2 regions of the Lysinibacillus sp. NPDC096212 genome follow, and region 2 is predicted to be linked to the other one. Evidence: riboswitches for the same ligand, from Rfam matches in the RefSeq annotation. Region 2 holds a riboswitch; the other holds the start of a gene.
What was found. A riboswitch is a leader RNA that binds a small molecule or an ion and turns the genes downstream of it on or off. The one in region 2 is predicted to bind cobalamin.
Positions count from the first base shown of each region.

Region 1: linked by a shared signal. The riboswitch ahead of ACIQ7T_RS22090 ((2Fe-2S) ferredoxin domain-containing protein) and the one ahead of mmgD (citrate synthase) in region 2 are both predicted to bind cobalamin.

Region 1 is NZ_JBIWFQ010000028.1:56,206-63,976, reverse strand. Features, by position in the region: gene ACIQ7T_RS22115 (cobalt-precorrin-5B (C(1))-methyltransferase) at 1-14, opposite strand, end outside; gene ACIQ7T_RS22110 (precorrin-8X methylmutase) at 47-706, opposite strand; gene cobK (precorrin-6A reductase) at 719-1,480, opposite strand; gene ACIQ7T_RS22100 (sirohydrochlorin chelatase) at 1,477-2,400, opposite strand; gene cobJ (precorrin-3B C(17)-methyltransferase) at 2,415-4,085, opposite strand; gene ACIQ7T_RS22090 ((2Fe-2S) ferredoxin domain-containing protein) at 4,090-4,461, opposite strand; cobalamin riboswitch at 4,600-4,782, opposite strand; cobalamin riboswitch at 5,012-5,196, shown strand; gene ACIQ7T_RS22085 (energy-coupling factor ABC transporter permease) at 5,336-6,082, shown strand; gene ACIQ7T_RS22080 (energy-coupling factor ABC transporter substrate-binding protein) at 6,084-6,356, shown strand; gene cbiQ (cobalt ECF transporter T component CbiQ) at 6,362-7,132, shown strand; gene ACIQ7T_RS22070 (energy-coupling factor ABC transporter ATP-binding protein) at 7,132-7,771, shown strand, end outside.
Region 2 is NZ_JBIWFQ010000034.1:25,966-33,736, forward strand. Features, by position in the region: gene ACIQ7T_RS24160 (helix-turn-helix domain-containing protein) at 1-958, shown strand, start outside; gene ACIQ7T_RS24165 (alpha/beta hydrolase family protein) at 1,031-1,963, shown strand; gene ACIQ7T_RS24170 (CPBP family intramembrane glutamic endopeptidase) at 2,419-2,814, shown strand; gene ACIQ7T_RS24175 (NUDIX hydrolase) at 3,270-3,767, opposite strand; cobalamin riboswitch at 4,015-4,209, shown strand; gene mmgD (citrate synthase) at 4,403-5,524, shown strand; gene prpD (2-methylcitrate dehydratase) at 5,623-7,056, shown strand; gene prpB (methylisocitrate lyase) at 7,069-7,771, shown strand, end outside.

The DNA of each region.
Region 1 (7,771 bases), on a different contig from region 2:
TAACCGTGACGCATGTCTTTGGGATCCTTTTTTGGCTTCCGCTCCACTATTTTTTCGCCTGTTCATCCGCTAAAAGTGAGACAGCATTCAATGCGGCAACCGTCACTGTACTACCGCCTTTACGACCAACATTTGTAATATACGGAATACCTTCTAGTTTTAACAGCTCTTCCTTCGATTCAGCAGCTGACACGAAACCAACGGGCATACCGATAATTAAATCTGGTTTCGCTAAGCCTTCTTTAATTAAACGAATTAATTCAAGTAATGCTGTTGGTGCATTCCCAATTGCATAGATGCCACCTTCATGTAATTTAGTAGCCTTTTGCATAGAAATAATTGCACGTGTTGTGTTTTGTTTTTTCGCCTCAATCGATACGTCTTCATCAGCAATATAACAGTGTAAATCGCCACCATGCTTTTGGAAGCGTTTTTTCCCTGAACCACTTTCGATCATTTGCACATCTGCAATGACATGGCGACCAGCAAGGATTGATTTAATACCGGCCTCAAGTGCTCCTGGTGTAATAATAACGCTACGTCCTAATTCAAAGTCAGCAGAAGCGTGAATGATACGACGAACAACTTTCCACTCATCCTCTGAGAAGTTATGCTCGCCCATTTCCTCTGCAATAATTGAAAAACTGTAATCGTAAATTTTATCTGGGTCTACTGTTAAAGGTTTGAAATCTGTTTTAAAATCCATCTGAATGGCCTCCTAAAGTGTGTTTTGTACAGCTTGTAATACATCTTCAAATGTAAAATATTGCTGTCCGTATTTTATATTTGGTCTTGCAATTAAAATCGTTTCAATGCCACATGCAAGGGCAGCGTCTAGCTTTTCATCCACCGAGCCAACCTTGCCGCTTTCTTTCGTGATCATCAATGTCACATCATATTGACGAAAGAGGGCTTCGTTTAATTCCTTTGAAAAAGGGCCCTGTATGGCAACAATATCTCTTTGTGCCACACCAAGTGCTTCGCATTTTTCCATATTATCGAGTCGAGGAAGCATACGCGCAATCACTCGTGTATTTTCTAAACCATGTAATACCTTCGTAAAGGTTGCTAGCGTTTTACTGCCCGTCGTTAGCATAATGACACCACGTATTTCCGCTGCTAAATGGGCAGCCTCCTCATAATCTTTCACTACCGTAATTAGTGGATGGGCATAATGCTCATGAGCACGTTCATAGCGAATATAAGGAACATTTGCTAGCTCAGCTGCCGCCATGGCATTTTTTGAAGCTTCTTCAGCAAATGGATGAGAGGCATCTACAACTAAACGGTACCCTCGCTCCGTAATAATCGTCGCCATTTCATCCGCTGTTAAACGACCGATTAAATAAGGAAGGCCTACTTCTGCCAGGCTAGAAGCAGCTGATTCAGTAACGACCGTTGCTGTCACAGCATAACCTGCTGACTGGATTTCAAGTGCTAGATTCCTAGCATCGCTCGTCCCTGCTAACATGAAAATCATTTCACTGGCTCCTCTTCATGATGGTGATGATGGTCGTGATCGTGATCATGGTGATCGTGATGATCATGATCATGTCCATGATCGTGGTCATGATGGTGATGATGATGCGCATGTCCATGCACTGCCGCATAAGCACGATAATTTTCTAAATCTTGCATACCTGTTGATGTACCATTCACAGCTTGCTCAATACGCTCTAATAGCACATTTTGTAAACGCTCATGATAGCCAAAATAGTTAGCAATTTGAATATCACATTCAGGATATTTTTCGTTAAATTGCTTACACATACCATTCATTCGTTCCATTAGGATACCTGTGAATAAAAAGTACGGTAGCATAATGACTTTTTTAGCACCCAGCTTCACACAGCGCTCTATTCCTTCTTCAACACGCGGATCTGTGACGCCCATAAACGCGCTTTCTACATACTGAACCGGGAGTTTTTCCCATAACAAACGTGTAATTTTATAAAAATCACCATTTGCATATGGGTCACTACCGCCTCGTGCAATTAATAAAATGGCAGTATCCTTCTGTTCTTCTTCCGCATTAAAGCCGATTTCTGCTAAACGATCTTCTAAAATCGCAAATATTTCTTCATGGATACCGATTGTTTGACCATATGTGAACGTTATATTCGGATAATGCTCACGCGCATGTTCGATTTCTGCTGGAATATGCATTTTTGAATGTCCAGCATGAAGAAGGATAATCGGAATAACGTGTACCTCTGTAGCACCCTTCTTCACACAGTTCGTAATACCTTCTTCAATGTTCGGCGAAGCGAACTCTAAAAAACATGTTTCTACTAAAAAGCTATCATCAATACGAGGTGTCATTTGCTCGATAAACGTGCGTACCTCATCATTTCCTGCAGCTAAACGGCTCCCGTGGCCGACAAATAAAATTGCTTTCATCTTATTACTCCTCACTAGTCGCCGCATGGAGCGGGCTCTACTTTTATTTTTGAAGACATATCCTGATACGTAAAATGTAATATCTTTTTCACACGCTTGAAGTATTTAAACAAACGTTCATTTGGATGTGCATTTGCTTTATATTCTTCGATAATATCGGTAATAAGTGGGATGAGCTGTTCAGGCTCTAATCCCTCAACAACTGGCTGGGCCGCATGTGCTGTACGACCAACCGGCTTGGCACCAATAAAAACATCAAATTTACTTTTACGATAAACAATGCCAATATCATCAAATACTGCTCGATAACATGCCATACCGCAGCCGTTAAAGCCGATATTTAATGTTTTCGGTAACGACATACCACCAAGCTTTTCTTGAATTTCTTCCGCATATGGAATCGAATCGAACTTTTCTCCATAACAGAAGTCACAAGCCTTTAACGATAGCACGTCACCAATTGGTGCTAGTAAAAAGCCAACTTCACGAAGCTTTGCGGTAACCTCTTCAGGCTCGGACGTTGGAACTTTCAAATGAATTTGATGGTCTGGTGTATACTCCATCGTTCCTTCCTCACCAACTACCTCAGCCAACGTCATCATTTGTTGAGGACTAAAGAACTTATTGGCAACCCCAGGACTAACCGCTAATTCAAAAATAGATTCGATTTTTTGTTGAACACGCTTAGGTGTTACTTTCACCGCGCTTGTTCCCTTTACCATAGTAAGAGCAGCTGTCGCCATTTCAAGTGACGATTTTTTAGGCTTTTGTTGTGGTGTTATGGCTAAACTGGGCTTAATACGATTGGCATTAGGATCTGTCGCAAAATCATTACGTGCTGCTCCTGTTTCTTGATTCATCGCCCATGGTTCATTTTCTTCTTTAAGTCGTTGATGTGGTCGTAACGGTTGTTTTTCCTCACCAAGTGTATATTTACGCTGATAACCACGTGGCGTAATCATTTTATTGTCGTAGAAGAATGTTGTTGAATTCCCGATAATAACCGTTGTTAACATGCCGATATCATGTTCAAGCATTTCTGCTAAAGTAGTCATCGTTATTTCCTGACGGTCACGATACGCGCTTTTCACAAGTCCAACTGGTGTATCTGGCGAACGATATTCCAATAAAATTCGTTGTGCCTCTACAATTTGTCTCGTACGACGTCCACTTTTCGGGTTATAAAGAGCAATAACAAAATCCGCCATTGCTGCTGCTTCTACTCGTTTTGCAATTAAATTCCAAGGTGTTAAGTGGTCACTTAAACTAATGGTACAGGCGTCATGCATAATGGGAGCACCTAGTAAACTGGCACATGAATTAATAGCTGAAATACCTGGAACAATTTCTACCTCGATACCAGTTGCTTCTGTCCAGCCTAGCTCGATTAATACCTCATACACTAATCCTGCCATTCCATAAACCCCGGCATCCCCACTGGAAATGACCGATACGATACTTCCAGCCTCTGCTTGACGCACCGCTTCTTGCGCACGTGAAACTTCCTCTGTCATACCAGTACTAATAATCGACTTTGCACTAACTAAATCCTGAATCAGTTCAACATAAGTTTTATAGCCTATAATCATATGACTTTGTTGTAGTGCCTCCACAGCACGAGTCGTAATATGTTTAAAGTCTCCAGGGCCAAAGCCAACTACGAAAATCTTACCTTTTTGAGCCATTTTGTTACCCCTCTTTCACCTTTTCAATGCCTTTAATGGCTGTTGTTTGTGCTGTACGCTGCAACGAACCTTCACGCAATGTAAAAACATGCTCATTATGTAACGCTTCATGATTTAAATCTTGTACAAGTACTCTCGCATGCTCCTTCGTTGGCACTCGGTACCAATTGCCCTGAGGATATGCAATGACAACACAAGCATCCTTACACCTGCCATTACAGCGGGTCCTTGTTGTATGTATCTCCTTATCAAGCTCCAGTAACTGTATTTCATCACGAATTGCCTGTGTAATGTCCTCAGCATCTTTTTTCATACAACTACTACCATTGCAAATAAAAAGATGTGTTTTCATCCCCTCTAAATTCCAAGTTGTCATAGTCGTTCTCCCCTCATATGCTTTTAGGAAAAAGAAAAACCTTTACTCTAGACGAAGAGTAAAGGTTTAGTAGAAGCCAAATAAAAACGAATATATACTGGTACTCGCTTTCGCTTCAACTTCTCCCTCCGAAAAGTTTGCTTGCATCATCACATAAGCAGGTTTCCTGACTTAAGCTTCCTTTTACTTTCGCGCCTTCCTAAGTTTTCACTAGTGGCATCCGCGATTTCATCAGCTATTACAGTAGCGGGGGCTGTATCGGACTTTCACCGATTTCCCTATTATCTTGAATATTCAAGCACTTATGGATGTTTTATATGAATTATATGGTTTTTTTGTAATTGAAAACTGTTTCTATCATAGCTTATTTTTTTAAAATTTCAATATTTCTTTCTTAATTTGTGACAATTTTTTTAAAATTCCATAGAAAAATGCGACATCCATTTTCTATTTATCTAAATTTTCGACATAGACACCCAATTTAAAATTTTTTCACAAAAGGGATAGCATATATATGGAAATTCGTGTTACACTTTGTCGTGAAATCTCACAACTTCATCTTTTTTTCGGTGTGAAATGTTCAGCATTTCGCTTAAAAGGGAAGCCGGTTTAAGTCCGGCGCGGTCCCGCCACTGTATTAGGGAGTTTTATAGATAATGTCACTGTCCAAAGGATGGGAAGGCCTATAAAACGTTGAACTAAAGCCAGGAGACCTGCCGAAAAATATGTGATCGTTTCAACCTACGAGGATGGGTGTGCGGCTTAGCAGATTAGAATTTTATTTGCTTTTTTAGCTATGCACTTTTCCACTATCGGAGAAGTGCTTTTTTTCGCATACTTTTTCTAAAAATTTTAATGTAAGGAGGAGAGATTTTTGAAATTTTCAGGTTGGAAGCTTAGTTATTTTTTATTGGCATTTTTATTCGTACCAAATCGTGCATTTGCGATGCATATAATGGAGGGCTTTTTGCCAATCGAATGGGCGATTTTTTGGTGGGTCATTTCGATTCCATTTATTATTTTAGGATTACGTTCTATTCGTAAAACCATTGATGAAAATCCTGAAACAAAAATGATATTAGGGCTTTCGGGTGCCTTTGCCTTTGTACTTTCTGCCTTAAAAATCCCTTCTGTAACAGGAAGTTGCTCGCATCCTACAGGTGTTGGACTTGGAACAGTTCTTTTTGGACCATTAGCGATGAGTGTTATCGGGACAATCGTATTATTATTCCAATCTTTACTGTTAGCGCATGGTGGGCTTACAACATTAGGGGCAAACACTTTTTCTATGGCAATTATGGGTCCTATTATCGCCTACTATGTATTTAAGGGCTCACAAAAATTGGGACTATCCTTTTCCATTGCTGTCTTTTTAGCAGCAATGCTTGGTGACTTAGGTACATATATTGTCACTTCTGTCCAATTAGCTCTTGCCTTCCCTTCTGAGGTCGGAGGCTTTATGGCTTCATTCACTAAATTTGCTGGTATTTTTGCGTTAACACAAATTCCTCTTGCTGTTAGTGAAGGAATTTTAACAGTGATCGTTATGAACTTTCTGAAAAAATACAATGTGAGTGAACTAAAAGCTCTACGTGTGTTCTCTGCAAAGGAGGCTCACTAAAATGAAAAAAAACTTACTGCTCATCGCCATTGTTGTGTTGTTAGCAATCGTTCCCCTGTTTATTCAAAAAGGTGCTGAATTCGAAGGGGCTGATGGCGAAGCGGAAGCAGCAATTAGTGAAATAGATGCTAGCTACGAGCCATGGTTTGAAAGCTTATGGGAACCACCAAGTGGTGAAATTGAAAGCTTATTATTCGCACTACAAGCTGCTATCGGTGCTGGTTTCATCGGGTATTTCATCGGCTTAATGCGCGGCAAACATAAAGAAGGTTAAACGCTATGTTACTCATTGATAAGTATGCTTATTTGAATAAACTAGCGTCTGTTCATCCGCTAGAAAAAATGACGTTATCCCTTGGACTGCTTTTATTGTCGCTTATCATGAGAGATGAACGAATTTCACTCATTACATTTATTGTGATGAGTGCTTTTATCATTTTAGGCGCAAAAATCCCTGCTAAATATTACGCAAAGTTATTGTTGCTACCTGGATTTTTTTTACTATCAAGTTTAGTATCCATTTTAATTTCTATCGCGCCAGCGACAAACAGGCTTCCTTCAAACATTTGGTCATTTTCTCTTCATAATTGGACAATTTTTGTCAGCAGTGCAAGCCTAGTAACAGCGCAGCAGCTTTTTTTCATCGTCCTTGGCAGCATTAGCTGTTTGTATTTTTTAATTCTCACAACATCAGTCCAATCTATTTGTTACGTCTTACGACAATGGCGACTCCCAACTCTATTTGTAGAGTTAGTAGAGCTAACGTATCGTTTTATTTTTATCTTTTTAGACAGTATGCAAAAAATTCATCTTGCCCAACAGGCTCGTCTGGGATACAGCTCCCCTATGCAGTGGCTTCGATCGGTATCAATGCTAATTGCAGCTTTATTTGTCGAGATGTTCCAACGCAGTCGTGAGCTAAACAATGCAATGGAAGCACGTGGTGGCGAAATGGTCTATTGGCAGGATGATGTTCCCTGTAACACGAAAAATTGGATAGGTATTGCTGCTATTTTTATACTCCTCATCATTTATGGAGGTTTTTTCTGATGACAGATTTATACTTTGATTTAACACATTTATCCTACGCTTATGCAGATGGAACTCATGCCTTAACAGATATTACACTTCAAATTCCAAAGGGAAAAAAAATCGCTTTACTTGGTCATAATGGAGCCGGGAAATCAACGTTATTTCAGCATTTAAATGGTATTTTGAAGCCTACCGCTGGAAGTATCTCCTTTTGTGGCAATGAACTGAACTATAGTAGAAAAGCATTAAAAGAATTACGCCAACAGGTTGGTATTGTTTTTCAGGATGCAGACAACCAGCTTTTTTCCGGCACAGTTAAGCAAGATATTGCATTTGGTCCTTTGAATCTTGGCTGGACAACTGAAAAAATCGAGGAAAAAATTGCGTGGGCTGTCGCTCAAACCGAAGTCGAAGCATTGCTAGATAAACCGATCCATTTTTTAAGTGTTGGTCAGAAAAAACGTGTCGCAATGGCAGGCGTACTTGCAATGGAACCTTCCGTTTTATTATTAGATGAACCGACAGCTGGACTAGATAATTATTATAGTGCACAAGTTTTACAGTATTTAGCTATGTTAGAAAACGGGGAACGAACAATATTATTGGCAACGCATGATATCCCCTTAGCCTATGAATGGGCAGATCAAATCATCGTGA
Region 2 (7,771 bases):
CCTGCTGCCACAATTGGCAGCCTATTTTAATATAAGCATTGATGAACTCATTGGCTACCTCCCGCAAATGACAAAAAAAGATATAAAGAAAACATACCAACGGCTGGCTGAGGATTTTAGCAACAAGCCTTTTGATGATGTACTTGATCAATGCCGTGCAATTATAAAGAAATATTTCTCTTGTTTTCCTCTGCTACTGCAAATAGCTAAATTATATGTCAATCATTTTGTCCTAGCTACGGAAAGAGAAAAACAAGAAGAACTGTTACAAGAAGCCATTGATTTATGTATCCGGATTAAGAAGGAAAGTGATGATATTTGGATCGTGAAGCAGGCAAATTCATTGGAAGTGCTATGTCATATCATTTTAAATCAACCGGCGGAAGCTTTGGAATTGCTTGACGAAACAATGAAGCCGCCGATTAGTGATAACTTTTTACTCTCCAAAGCCTATCAAATGACAGGGAATTTAGAGAAGGCCAAGGAAGCTTTACAGGTCAGTTTGTATCAACATCTCCACGGCCTTCTTGCACCTGCACAGTCATACTTGCTGTTGGTAGCCAATCATCCTGAAAAATTTGAGCAGGCACTTGAACGTTTTATCGAAATATCAAAAGTCTTTAAAGTAGAAAAACTGGACCCTAATTTGTTGTCGTTGCTTTATATGGCTGCGGCGCAAGGTTATATGATGCAAAAAGAAGCGGAAAAAGCATTGGAAATGCTCGAAAAATACACATACATTTGTACGAACGTCCTTTTACCGTACGAATTGAAAGGAGATTTCTTTTTTGACAGTATTGAAAACTGGCTGAAGGATTATGATATTGAAGCTCCTAGAGACGAAAAGATAGTAAAAGAAAGTATCGTACAAAGTGTTATAGAAAATCCTGCATTCTTCCCATTGCACAATGAACCGAAATTCAAAAGTATTGTTGAAAAACTAAAAGCACAAATTTGAAATGAACTACTGATAGGGCCAACTTGATGTATTCACTTACATTTTGGTTGTCAATATAAGGAGGTAAATATAATGGTTGAAGAAAAAATTGTTTTAGGTGCTGAAACAAAGTACCCACTGAATGGAATATTAACCATTCCTGATGAAACAAAAGGATTATTTCCTGCAGTTGTATTGGTTCAAGGCTCTGGTCCAAGCAACATGGATGAAAAAATCGGAAATATTTATCCTTTTAAGGATCTTGCAAATGGTTTGTCTGGAAAAGGAATTGCAGTGCTGCGATATGATAAAAGAACATTCGTATATGGTAAAGAAATGAGAAAGGATATTGGATTAACAGTGAAAGAAGAAACCATTGAGGATGCAATTCTCGCTGCGAATTTTTTGCAAAGTGATTCACGTATTGATTCAAACAAAATATTTATTATCGGTCATAGTTTAGGTGGGATGTTAGCTCCGCGAATTGATGCAGAAGGCGGTAAGTTTGCTGGAATCATTATTATGGGTGGTTCTCCACGCAAATTTGAAGAAATTCTAATGGATCAAAATAACGAAGTTTTAAATTCATTGAATAAGTTTTTGAAAGTAATTGCAAAAAAACAAATAGCAGCATTATCATCAAAGTTTGACAACATCTATAACCTAAGTGATGAAGAAGCAAAATCAACTTCAGTTTTAGGAAAATATGTTAGAGCCTACTACCTAAAAGAAATGGGCGAACATCCATCTGCCAATTATCTCAAGGAATTAAATAAGCCCATATTTATTCTACAAGGAGAAAAAGATTTCCATGTATCAGTGGAAAAGGATTTTAATGGTTACAAAAGAATATTGGGAGATAGATCCAATGTAACGTATAAACTCTATCTAAACCTAAATCATGCTTTCATGCCTTTTGTTTATGGAGAGATACGAAAAGCAAAAAAAGAGTATAAAGTTGCACAACATGTCGATCAACAAGTGATCAATGATATTGCCGATTGGATTCATTCGGTATTGGAATAGTCATCAGGAGGTAAATAACAATAGCTAGTTTTATTTTCTAACTATAGGCACGAAATAATTTCTTAGGAGAAAACTGCATCAGGAAAAAGATAATAAACTGGAAACTATTCTTGCTACTTATTGCCGTATGCGTCGTGACGGGCGTAATGGTTAAACCGTTTACGTACGCGCTTGCGCCGCTGCCAGATAACGCACCTATGTAGATCATCATACCTGCGCAGATTGCACAAACACTGGTGTTAGGTGTGCTGGCAAGCTTTTTCGGATTGCTTTTGGCGCGACATATTGGATTTAGCGCACCGATTTTGGAGGGAACTACAGGTGGTGAAAAGTGAAAGGGCTATCAGAAATCTATACTCGGTTCATCTGTCCTTTGGGGCATTTTGGGCGGTGTCCTTGTCGTTTTACTGTGCATCCCTTTCTGGAATATGTCTGTTGAACTAATGAAGGCGGAAATGGCGGTTCCAGTTTGGAAATCCGCGCTTGCGATTTTCTATGGCGGTACGGCAGAAGAAATATTATTCCGGCTTTTTTTGATGACGCTTTTGGTTTGGATTGCTTCCAAAATCAAAAAGGCGAAAGATAGGGGACCAACTAAAATCGGCGTGTGGTTGGCTATTATTATAACAGGGGTTATTTTTGGCCTCGGTCATATCGGAATCACGGGCGCGATAACCGCCATCACTAGCGACGTAATCCTCCGGGCGGTATTGCTTAACGGCTCTCTTAGCGTTATCTATGGTTGGCTCTACTGGAAAAAGGGTCTGGAGTCGGCTATAATTGCTCACTTTTCTATCGACTTTGTGTTGCATATACTCATACCGCATGTAATAGCGCCATTATTTATCTAATCGGAAGTAATGGACATAAACGAAAAAGTAATCATTGGTAATGATTCGAAATACCCTTTTAATAGAATTTTATACTAAAATAACCTTGTGAATTTAAAGTTATTGATAAATGAGTTATAAAAAGAATCTTTTGTTGGCATTCGGTACTCCGAAAATGTGCATCAAAGGAATCTTTTTATTTTCATTTTTTTATTCCAACTGAGAATTGAACGAAAGATCATAGAAAAAATCTATGATTATCATAGAAATTATAGAATTGATATATAGAAACTAGATTCTTATAATTCTTTATAAGCTATAGTTATTTAATAGTAATATTGATAACAAATATTACTGGTATTAAAATACCTGACAGCCGTTTGATAATAGTGGCCCAGGCATTGAAGTTAAGGCTTGTAGTTTAACAAAATCATTAGCAACGATCCAATCAGACGTAGGATCCGTAGCAAATGTTTTTATTTACTAAAATTTCTATTATTATTTGCAAAAGAACTACCTAAATCCCACAATTTATCTTCTAGATTGTCTAATAGATTTTTTGTTCTCTTTTCCATATTATCTGGGAGCTCATTTTCACCAAAATATGTAAGATTCAAACTCTCATCATCCTTTTTCTCCAATACACCACTTACATTTTTAGCAACATAAAGATGAATGACTGTATAGACTTCATCCCCATTTGGATATTGGAAATAATAATCTGGTCCCGAAAAAACACCAATCAAGTCAAATTCATTGGCCACAAGTCCTGTTTCTTCATAGAGCTCACGGCAAGCAACTTCTTCTAAAGTTTCGTTTAGTTCCATTGAGCCCCCAGGTAATCCCCAATCCAACGTATCCGAACGATGTTGAAAGAGTATTTTCTTATCATCGTTTATCACAAGAATTGTCGCCCCGATGCTTATAATTGGTCTACTACCGATAAGTTTCCTTAATTCTGAAATATATCCCATATTCTCCCCCTAATACTTGTCATTAAAAAATATTCGCCTTTTCAAAATATGAATCCTCTATTTTACTTACAAATTATAAAAATAGTTTCAATGGTATTGATTAACAATCTTTTTTGTACAAAATAGTGCTAAAAAAAGTAGAATAGTTCTTGAAAAATGAAAAATAGCTTTTTATGTTCAAGCTTCTCCAAATCTCAACTATATTGATTGTTTCGAAAACTCTATGTTAAGGTGAATAGACAAATTGAATATGCTAAATTTTGGTGGTTCAAATGGATTTGATTCCATTTGATTAAAAGGGAAGTTGGTGAGAGTCCAACACTGTCCCGCAACTGTATTTAGGAGTTCGATAACAAGTCCACTGTTTTGTTTGTCAAAATGGGAAGGTGTTATTGTAGCGTTGATCATAAGTCAGGAGACCTGCCACTAAGAAAAGCATCAATTGACCTACGAGGATAGGGAGGTGTTAGCTACTGCATGATCTTTGTGAATTTACATGAATTCACTGTTTTTTTGCTCTGTCATGTTTTTGTAGATTAACAACTTCTCAAAGGGGTAGAAGTTGTTTTTTTGTTGTTCTTTTGTGTTTGAATGGTAACGCTTACAAGAATAATTAAACAAAGGGGTTGTAATGAATGGAGTTAAATTATTCACCCGGTCTCGATGGTATTATTGCCGCTGAAACAAAGCTATCTTTTTTAGACACTGTAGGAAGTCAAATTGTCATTCGAGGCTATGATTTGATTGAATTATCACAGAGATATTCGTATTTAGACATTGTCTATTTATTGTTGCATGGGGAAATACCAACTACCGAGCAACGAGCTGATTTACAGAACAAGTTGAAATCTAATTATCAGGTTCCACAAGAGATTTTTCAAATTTTCAAGTTATTGCCTAATGGGACACATGCTATGGATGGACTTAGAACAGGAATTTCTGTTTTAGCAGGCTATGATCAGCACATCAATAATCGTTCTACTGAAATGAATTTGACGCGAGCATATAGACTTTTAGGTGGCATGCCCAACATCGTAGCGAATAGCTATCGAGTATTAAATGGTCAAGACGTCGTGGAGCCTGATAGCCAGCTTTCCTATAGTGCTAATTTTTATTACATGATTACTGGCAGAAAACCAACTGCGTTAGAAGAAGAAATCTTTGATCAGTCACTCGTTTTATATAGTGAACATGAGATGCCAAATTCGACGTTTACAGCTCGCGTAATCGCCTCTACACAATCTGATTTGTATGGTGCTTTAACTGGGGCTGTCGCATCATTGAAAGGTAATTTACATGGTGGGGCAAACGAGGCAGTGATGTATATGCTTCTAGAAGCGAAAACAGTTGAAGGCTTTAAAACATTGCTAGAAAACAAACTACAAAATAAAGAAAAAATTATGGGCTTTGGTCACCGTGTATATATGAAAAAGATGGATCCAAGAGCGCAAATTATGAAAGAGGCTTTGCACAAATTATGTTTGGAGCAAGGGGATGACCGCTTATATCACATGTGTGAAGCTGGTGAAAAAGTGATGGTACAGAAAAAAGGTTTGTACCCAAATTTAGACTATTATGCAGCACCCGTGTATTACATGCTTGGTTTGACGATTGAAATATATACGCCAATCTTTTTTGGATCACGAACAATCGGCTTATGTGCTCATGTTATAGAGCAGCATGACAATAATAGATTATTTAGACCTCGTGTCAATTATATTGGCGAGCGTCATAACCTTGAAGAATTATCGGTATAATCAAGTTTTAACAACTCGCCATAGAGCTGATGGGCATTCTGACCAATGTCCATCAGTATACTAGTATAGCAAAATTATGCAATGAAAGGAAGATATAGATGATTAAAACAAATGAAATTTCTAAGACAGATCAATTACTAACTGATATTGCTGATTACGTATTAAATACAACGATTACAAGTGAAGAGGCATACGAAACAGCACGTTATGTTTTATTGGATACTTTGGGTTGTGGCATTTTAGCCTTACAGTATCCTGAATGTACGAAACTTCTTGGTCCAGTAGTACCAGGTACAGTCGTCCCAAACGGTACACGTATTCCGGGGACTCCCTATGTTCTTGACCCAGTTAGAGGCGCCTTCAATATCGGTTGTATGATTCGTTGGTTGGATTATAACGATACTTGGCTTGCGGCTGAATGGGGACATCCATCAGATAATTTAGGTGGCATATTAGCTGTTGCAGATTATTTGAGTCGCATACGTATTGCAGAGGGTAAAGAGCCTCTTAAAGTAAAAGACGTTTTAGAAATGATGATACAAGCCCATGAAATACAAGGTATTCTAGCACTAGAAAATAGCTTAAATCGTGTAGGTTTAGATCATGTTCTGTTTGTCAAAATTGCGACAACAGCCGTTGTGACAAAGGCATTAGGTGGCTCTCATCAAGAAATTATCAATGCACTGTCAAATGCTTGGATTGATAATTCGAGCTTACGAACATATCGACATGCACCTAATACTGGTTCTAGAAAATCATGGGCTGCTGGAGATGCAACAAGCAGGGCAGTGCAATTAGCCATGATGGCTGTGAAGGGCGAAATGGGTTATGCAACTGCCTTATCAGCACCTGGCTGGGGATTCCAAGACGTTCTCTTTAATAAACAAGAATTAACACTTGCTAGACCACTTGCATCTTATGTCATGGAAAATGTTCTATTCAAAGTTTCTTATCCAGCCGAATTCCATGCACAAACCGCTGCTGAATGCGCCGTACATTTACATCATGAAGTGAAAAATCGATTAAATGAAATTGAAAGAATTGAAATTACTACACATGAATCTGCCATTCGTATTATCGATAAAGAGGGACCTCTTAATAACCCAGCTGATCGTGATCATTGTATTCAATACATTACAGCTATTGGCCTCATCTATGGTGACATTACAGCAGATCACTATGAAGATGATGTGGCCGTAAATCCACGTATCGATGACTTGAGAAATAAAATGGTGGTCGTTGAAAAATCTCAATATACAATTGATTATTTAGACCCTGAAAAACGCTCGATTGCCAATGCTGTTCAAGTTTATTACAAAGATGGCACTTCATCAGAGCTAGTTGAGTGTGAATATCCTTTAGGACATCGTTTCCGTCGTGAGGAAGCATTCCCTCAAATCATTGATAAATTCCAGCAAAACATGAGTACACATTATTCTCAAAAACAATTAAGTACCATTAATCAGATTTGTGCTGAAAAAGAGCTTCTTGAAAATAGTTATGTTCATGAATTTGTAGATCTATTTATTTAGGAGGTTATATAGATGGCGTGGATTGTCAATGAAGCAGTTTCACAAAAACAATTAGCAGAACAATTTCGAGCTTTAATCACTCGTTCAGCTATTTTGCAAATACCAGGAGCTCATGATGCAATGGCCGGCTTAATGGCTAAAAAAGTTGGCTTTGAGGCATTATATCTTTCTGGAGCTGCTTACACAGCGAGCAGGGGCTTACCTGATTTAGGAATGATTTATTCAAATGAAGTTGCTCAGCGTGCTAGCGATATTATCCGAGCTACTAATTTACCAATTCTAGTGGATATCGATACTGGCTTTGGTGGTGTATTAAATGTTGCCCGCACAGCTCGTGAAATGGTAGAGGCAGGGGTGGCTGCTGTCCAGCTTGAGGATCAAAATCTTCCTAAAAAATGTGGTCATTTGAATGGTAAAACACTCGTCTCCCAAGAGGAAATGATACAAAAAATAAAAATGATTAAACAAATAGCACCTACTTTACTTATTGTTGCCCGAACAGATGCAAGGTCTGTAGAAGGCTTAGAACAGACTATCATTAGAGCCAAAGCCTATGTAGCAGCTGGAGCGGATGCTATTTTTCCAGAGGCTCTACAATCAGAAAAAGAGTTTAAACAATTTGCAAGTGAGTTAGATGCTCCTTTATTAGCCAATATGACTGAATTTGGACAAACACCGTATTATACGGCTAAGGAGTTCGAAAAAATGGGCTATT